2 linked regions of the Sinorhizobium fredii USDA 257 genome follow. The protein of the gene in region 1 interacts with the protein of each later gene in a pairwise test. Links are inferred from orthologs where the notes say so. Each region holds a gene or a part of one and is shown on either strand. Other genes may lie near its edges.

Region 1 (3,315 bases):
ATCGGTGCCGACCAGCTTCGCCTTCAGCCTGGTTCCGTCGGAGAGGTTGATCTCGATATCGTCGGCATCCTGGATCACATGGTTGTTGGTGACAACGTAGCCGGACGGGTCGATGATAAAGCCGGACCCCAACGAGTTGACCGTGCGAGGGCGTCCGCCCTCGCCTTGCCCCTTGAAGAATTCGTCGAAGAACTCCTGATGCGGCGATCCCTCCGGCACCTGAGGCATCGGCGCATTGTCATCCTCGCCCTTGACGTTCTGCGAGATGGAGATGTTGACCACGGCGTCGAGCAGGCTTTCGGCAAGGTCGGCGACCGAGGGTGGGCCGGCGGCCGGCCGCGGCAGCGCCGTCTCGGCAAGAGCCGTATTGGAAAAGAGCAGTGCCGTCGCAGCCGCCAGCATCAGGCCGCGGAAGATTTCAGGTCGTTTCGACAAGTCGCTGTGCTCCTCATTCCATCACGCCGACCATAGCTTTCGGTGGTCCGCGATCACTGCGCAATCCGTTCCATCCGTTTCGGCGAATTATACCACTGCCGCAAGGCGTTGCGGCGGCTACTTTGCGCAGCAAACGATCGTCTTCTGAAGATACGGCGGATTTCCGGAGCGTCCAGACACGATTTCCTGATCTTTGACAGATCAGGTGGTGATTTCGTGGCCGTGTTCCTTCAGCGCCTGCACCGCCTTCTCGAGATCGGAGCCGGCAACGAAGATGTAATCGGTGCTGAAGGTCGAATTGGCGAAAACGCCCACACTGGCTGCCGAGAGCGGGCGAAGCACCGAAGACAGGACACCCGGCACGTCGAAGCTGAAATGCTGCTCTATGCGGAAACAGCGCCAGCCAAGCGAACTTTGAACGCTCGAAGGGACGCGGGCGGCGCGGCAAACAAGTGTCATTTCCTCGCGCGAACTCGAAACTGTCCAGAACCCCGGGCCGGGCAGCCACTCCGGAATAGCGGACCCGATGTTCAGGCGGGTAATCGCATATTCGGCATCGACCAACCGGATCAGCAGTCTATGTGTCATTTCGCATTACCCTCGAAGCAACCAAACAAGTCCGACGCCAACGGCCACAGATGTGAGTCCGGCGAGGCGCAGCTGATGCTCCGGGACATACGGCAAACGCTTCGCCAATTCCACAAGAACCAAAGGGGCCAGTGCGTACACCAGCCCCTCGATGATCAGGAAGAATGCAAAGCCGGTCAGAAGATCGGACATTGCCCGCTCAATCTGCGGTCGCAGGTGCCGCCGGCACGGTTGGCGACAGCGGCGGCGTTGCCCCGTCCGCGCTGTTGAAATAACGGAAGAATTCCGAATGGGGCGACAGCACCACGGTTGTATCGGGATTTCCGATCGCCTGGGCATAGGCCGCCATCGAGCGGTAGAACTCGAAGAAGCCGGGATCGCGTGTAAAGGCGTCGGCAAATATTCCCGTCCGCTCGGCTTCGCCCTCGCCTCGAAGAATTTCCGAATCACGCTGGGCTTCCGCGACGATCTCGACCACCTGGCGGTCGGCAATCGCGCGGCGTCGCTGGCCCGCTTCATTGCCGCGGGCGCGGATCAGTTCGGCTTCAGCCAGGCGCTCCGCCTTCATCCGCTCGAAGGTCTGTTGCGACACTTCCTGGGTCAGGTCGGTGCGGCGGATGCGAACGTCCTCGATATTGAGACCCAGCGATTCGGCGTCTGCCCGAAGATCGGTACGGACCTCGCGCATCATCGATGCGCGCTCGTCCGATAGCGCCGCCTCGAAGCCCCTCAGGCCGTAGACGCGGCGCAGCGACGCATCGAGACGCGTGCGAAGGCGCGCTTCGGCAGATTCCCGGTCGCCGGAAACCGTTTCGCGGAAACGGCGAGGGTCGGCGATCCTGTAGACCACGAAGGCATCCACCTCATAGAACTTGCCGCCGGAAACCTGCACACGGATATTGTCGAGGTCGAAGCGAAGTGCCTGGTCCTCGACATACTGCACGCGGTCGGCATCCATGAAGGCGAAGGGAAGCTTGAAATAAAGGCCCGGCTCGGTCTTCACGTCGCGGATTTCGCCGAAGCGAACGACGATCGCCTGCTGGCGCTCATTGACCACGAACACCGACGAGTAGACGACGACCAGTACCGCTGCGACAACGATGAGGATGATTGAACTGCGATTGTTTATCATTGGGTACCTCCCGACTGCGAGGGTCTACCGATTTCGTTGAGCGGCAGATAGGGCAGCACGCCCTGGCCGTTCTTCTCATCGAGAATGACCTTCTTCGACTTGCCGAGAACATCCTGCATGGTTTCGAGATAAAGCCGCCTGCGCGTGACTTCCGGCGCCTTGGAATAGGCGTCATAGACCGAAATGAACCGCTGCGCCTCACCCTGGGCTTCCTTGACGACGCGGTCCTTGTAGGCGGCCGCCTCTTCACGGATCTGCGCTCCCTGACCTCGCGCCTTGCCGAGTATCTGGTTGGCATACTGATTGGCTTCCTCGAGGAAACGATCCTCGTCCTGCTCGGCGCGCTGCACCTCGTCGAATGCGTCGGCCACTTCGCGTGGCGGCGCCGCGTCCTCGATCGCAACCGTGTTCACCGAGATGCCGGCACCATAGGTATCCATGGTCGCCTGGATCGTGTTCTTGACGTCGGCAGCGATCGCCTGACGGTTGTCGCGGAAGATGTCCTGCGCCGGGCGACGGCCGACGACCTCGCGCATGGCGCTTTCGGCCACCTGCTGCAACGTGTCGGCCGGGTTCTCGACGTTGAAGAGATAGGACTTCGGATCGGTGACCGAGAACAGCACGGAGAACTGCACATTGACGATATTCTGGTCGCCGCTCAGCATCAGGCCCGCACTCGACTGGGCGCCGACGCGGCTACCGATATTGAGCTGCTGCTCCGTCACCTTGACGATCTCGACGGTCTCAAGCGGCCAGAAGTGATAGTGCAGGCCAGGCATGGAGATTTCCTCCTTCGGCTTGCCGAACCGCATTTCGACGCCGCGTTCATCCGGTTGGACGGTGTAGATCGAATTGAGCAGCAGGAAGCCGACGATCAACAGGCCGACGATGACGAAGACGCCGCCGTTGAAGCCGCCCGGAACCACGTTCTTCAACTGATCCTGGCCGCGACGGATGATCTCTTCCAGATCCGGCGGCCCGCCTCGGCCGCCGCGCGGCTTATTCCCCTGACCCCATGGCCCTTGATTGCCGCCGCCGCCCCAAGGGCCGCCGCCGCCATTCTGATTGCTCCAGGGCATCAAAACCTCTCTTCAAAGAAAATTCTCTCGCTCAACGCCCCGCAGATTTGCGGCCGGTCACGACGTGATCCCGTTATAGGT
Region 2 (3,253 bases), on another replicon or contig:
CGACGGCTTTGGCTCAGCGAAATCCTCCTCGGGGACGTTGCCAAGCAGCGCGTCACTCTCTGTGCGAGCGGCTTTGGCCAGCAGGGCGATGAAGCGCACCTGGGAAAGGTTCAAGACCGTCAACATTGTTCCGTCCACCTGTAATCAGGAGCGTGGCAGCAGGGTAGCGTGCAGCTGATCGCTCGATTGGTTAGACCGGGACGCGTTCGGCAAGCCGTACGTACTTCATCCCGTCTTAATCACGTCGCGCGCCTTGCGGCCACAGGCTCCTCAAGGGCACTGGCAGTTGATCGATCACCTTTGCAACCGCGCCGGGGTCGAGTTCCTTGAAGATCACATCGAAAACGCCCGTCGCGACGGTTTTGGCATCCATCCCGAACTGAGGAGGAAGCTCCCGGGCTATACGCTCGCAAAATTCGTCAATGGAGTGCTCGTCCGTCGGCTTTCCCGCCAGTCGCCAGCCTTCGAAATAGAGTCCACGAATGACCATCGGGAACTGCGCGCCGAGATGGACGGCATCCTCCGGGGCCAGCCTGTCGCGCATCGCGTGAAGCGTAGCCCTGAGCGCGCTGTAAGCGTGTCGCCGTCCTTCGAAATGCAGGCGTTCAGCCACTGCCTTCAGCCACATATTGCCTTCCTGGATCGTATGATCGAAGCTCGGATGTCCGCTTGCCATGAGTTCCTCCTTTGCCCCAGGATTGGCGTGCTGTCATCGGGCCGGTCCAGACAATGGCTCGGATCATATGCCCGCCGCCCTTTTCGGAGCGACAAGGGTCAGGATGCAACGAATGCCGCCGCGCCGCATTGATGTGCGTCAACGGCGATCGAGCATTCGCCCGCCGGCTTGCGATTCAGCCGTGCGACGGGAAGACGCGGTCTCACCATCCGTGGTCGTCCTGGCTGTCTGGCCACCCGTCCGAAGTAGCGGGGGAAAGTCCTGCGCAGTGATGGTTTCGTGCTCGAGCAGCAGCATTGCTCCGGCCTTGAGCTCCCCCATGCACCCCTGCAGTATCGCCTTGGCTCCTTGGTAGGCGTCGTCGATCATGAAACGCACCGCAAGATCGATTTCGCGCGCGGTCGCTTCGGAATAATCCTTCTGCCGTGGCGCAACGGGACCATCGCCAAGCCATTGCAGCCTTTGCTCTTCGAGCACAACCTGACCAACCTGCGGGCTCATGCCAAAGCGCACGACGCTTTGCCGCGCCACATCGGTGGCCTTGGCAAGGTCATCCGCCGCACCGGTCGAGACCTCACCATAAATAAGCTCTTCAGCCGCCCGGCCGGCGAGCAGGGCTGCCATGCGCTCCTTAAGTTCACTCGACGTGATGAGGAAGCGGTCATCGGTGGGGCGCTGCAATGTGTAGCCAAGCGCCCCAATCGAGCGGGGAATGATCGACACTTTCTGCACCGGATCGGTCTTCGAGAGCTTCGAGGCGACCAATGCGTGACCCATTTCGTGATAGGCGACCCGCTCGCGTTCGTCGGGCTTCAGCACGCGGCTCTTGCGTTCCGAACCGGCGACGATGCGCTCGACCGCGTTGTTGAAGTCCTCGATCGCCACCCGCTCGGCGCCGCGTCGCGTCGCGACGATCGCGGCTTCGTTCACCAGGTTGGCAAGATCGGCGCCGGTGAATCCCGGCGTCATGCCGGCGATCTCCTCCACAAGCACACCGTCCGCGATCGCGATAGTAGCCATATGGACCTTAAGGATTGCTGCCCTGCCGTTTCGATCCGGGCGATCAATGACCACCTGCCGGTCGAAGCGGCCTGCGCGCAGAAGGGCTGGATCAAGGATCTCCGGACGATTGGTGGCAGCCAGAAGCACGATGCCGACGCGCGGGTCGAAGCCGTCGAGCTCGGCCAGCAATTGATTGAGCGTCTGCTCCTTCTCGTCGCCGCCGCCATAGCCGGCGAAGGGGCTGCGGGTGCGACCGAGCGCATCGAGTTCGTCAATGAAGATGATGCAGGGAGCGGCCTGTCGCGCCTGGTCGAAAAGGTCCCGCACGCGGGCGGCGCCGACGCCAACGAAGAGCTCGACGAATTCCGAGCCGGAAATCGAGAAGAAAGGCACCCCGGCCTCGCCTGCAACCGCGCGCGCCATCAGCGTTTTGCCCGTGCCGGGTGGCCCGACGAGGAGGATCCCTTTGGGAATATGCGCGCCGAGGCGGCTGTATTTCGCCTGGTCCTTCAGGAAGGCGACCACCTCCTGCAACTCAGCCTTCGCCTCGTCGACGCCAGCCACATCGTCAAAGGTCACACCCGTCTGCCGCTCGAGATAGACCTTGGCCCTTGACTTTCCGATATTGACGAGGCCGCCACGCTCGGCGACGCCCTGAAAGAGCACGAACCAAAGTCCCAGGAAGACAAACAACGGGAAGATCCAGGAAAGCAGCGTCATCGCCCAATTGCTGTCGGTCCCGCCGGACACCTTTGCACCGGCCTTCTCGAAGACCTCGGCCAGCGAAGGATCGACACGATGCGCGACGAAGTACTTCTTCCCCTCCTCCGGCTGCTTGAACTCTCCCTCAATCAAGGACTCTGTCACGACGACCGACGCGATCCTGCCGTCCTGCGCCGCCTGCAAGGCATCGGAATAGCTGAGCTGCGCGACGTCGCGATAGCTCAGCCAGAATTCAAAGGTTCCGATCAACAAGAGTGCGACGAGCACATAGCCGAGATTGAAAACCCATTTCCTATTCATCGGCCGGCTTCCGGTTTCGTTCGATGCAAACGAGCCTTTCATGCCTTACCGCGCGCCGCCTTGACCCGCGTCAAACTATGGACACGGCGCAAACTGGATCTGGGTCGCAGAGCTCTTTGACGAGCGTCAAGGCCTTCCACCGAGAATTGGCCGAGACTTTGCCAAAATGGAGCAAGTGCCATGACCAAGCACATTCTTGTCGCAACCGATGGATCCGACAAAGCCCGAGAAGCCGTGGCGATGGCGGCGAACATAGCCAAAGCTCTCGGAGCAAGACTCACGATCCTTCACGTCATCCTGCATGGGCTGAGGGCCGAGGAGGCGAGCCGCCTCGCCGAGCCAGAGCATCTCGTCCGCTGTGTGTCGGCCGTGACTATGCCGCAATTGGAGCGAGTTCCCAGCTCGATGGGCGAGTTTTTCCGTGCCTCGCAAGGCGACATCGGAGAAATGGTTTCGGTCTTGGGTGACCGTATTGCCGAGGATGCTGCGGATATTGCCCGAAGGATCGGCGTCAGCAGCGTGGAGACGCGCGTCGAGCCCGGCGTCTACGCT

What was found.
Region 2: the proteins of hflC (region 1) and ftsH interact in binary tests that used the Escherichia coli proteins (3 or more experiments, as listed by UniProt). The link is inferred for Sinorhizobium fredii USDA 257 from one-to-one orthologs.

Annotation. Positions count from the first base shown.
Region 1 is NC_018000.1:4,611,382-4,614,696, forward strand. Bases 190-3,188 are described here. They hold hflC (protease modulator HflC), read right to left. Parts: upstream 2,156-3,188; coding sequence 1,223-2,155; downstream 190-1,222. Other genes in these bases: USDA257_RS21620 (Do family serine endopeptidase), read right to left, coding at 190-435; USDA257_RS21625 (ACT domain-containing protein), read right to left, coding at 637-1,023; USDA257_RS21630 (DUF2065 domain-containing protein), read right to left, coding at 1,030-1,215; hflK (FtsH protease activity modulator HflK), read right to left, coding at 2,152-3,188. In the rest of the region: more of USDA257_RS21620, read right to left, coding at 1-189; more of hflK, read right to left, coding at 3,189-3,234.
Region 2 is NT_187163.1:22,774-26,026, forward strand. What follows is about bases 259-3,195. They hold ftsH (ATP-dependent zinc metalloprotease FtsH), read right to left. Parts: upstream 2,702-3,195; coding sequence 815-2,701; downstream 259-814. Other genes in these bases: USDA257_RS30495 (DUF2267 domain-containing protein), read right to left, coding at 259-676; USDA257_RS30505 (universal stress protein), read left to right, coding at 2,882-3,195. Also shown: USDA257_RS30490 (DUF3775 domain-containing protein), read right to left, coding at 1-126; more of USDA257_RS30495, read right to left, coding at 236-258; more of USDA257_RS30505, read left to right, coding at 3,196-3,253. UniProt on the Escherichia coli protein: Acts as a processive, ATP-dependent zinc metallopeptidase for both cytoplasmic and membrane proteins. Plays a role in the quality control of integral membrane proteins.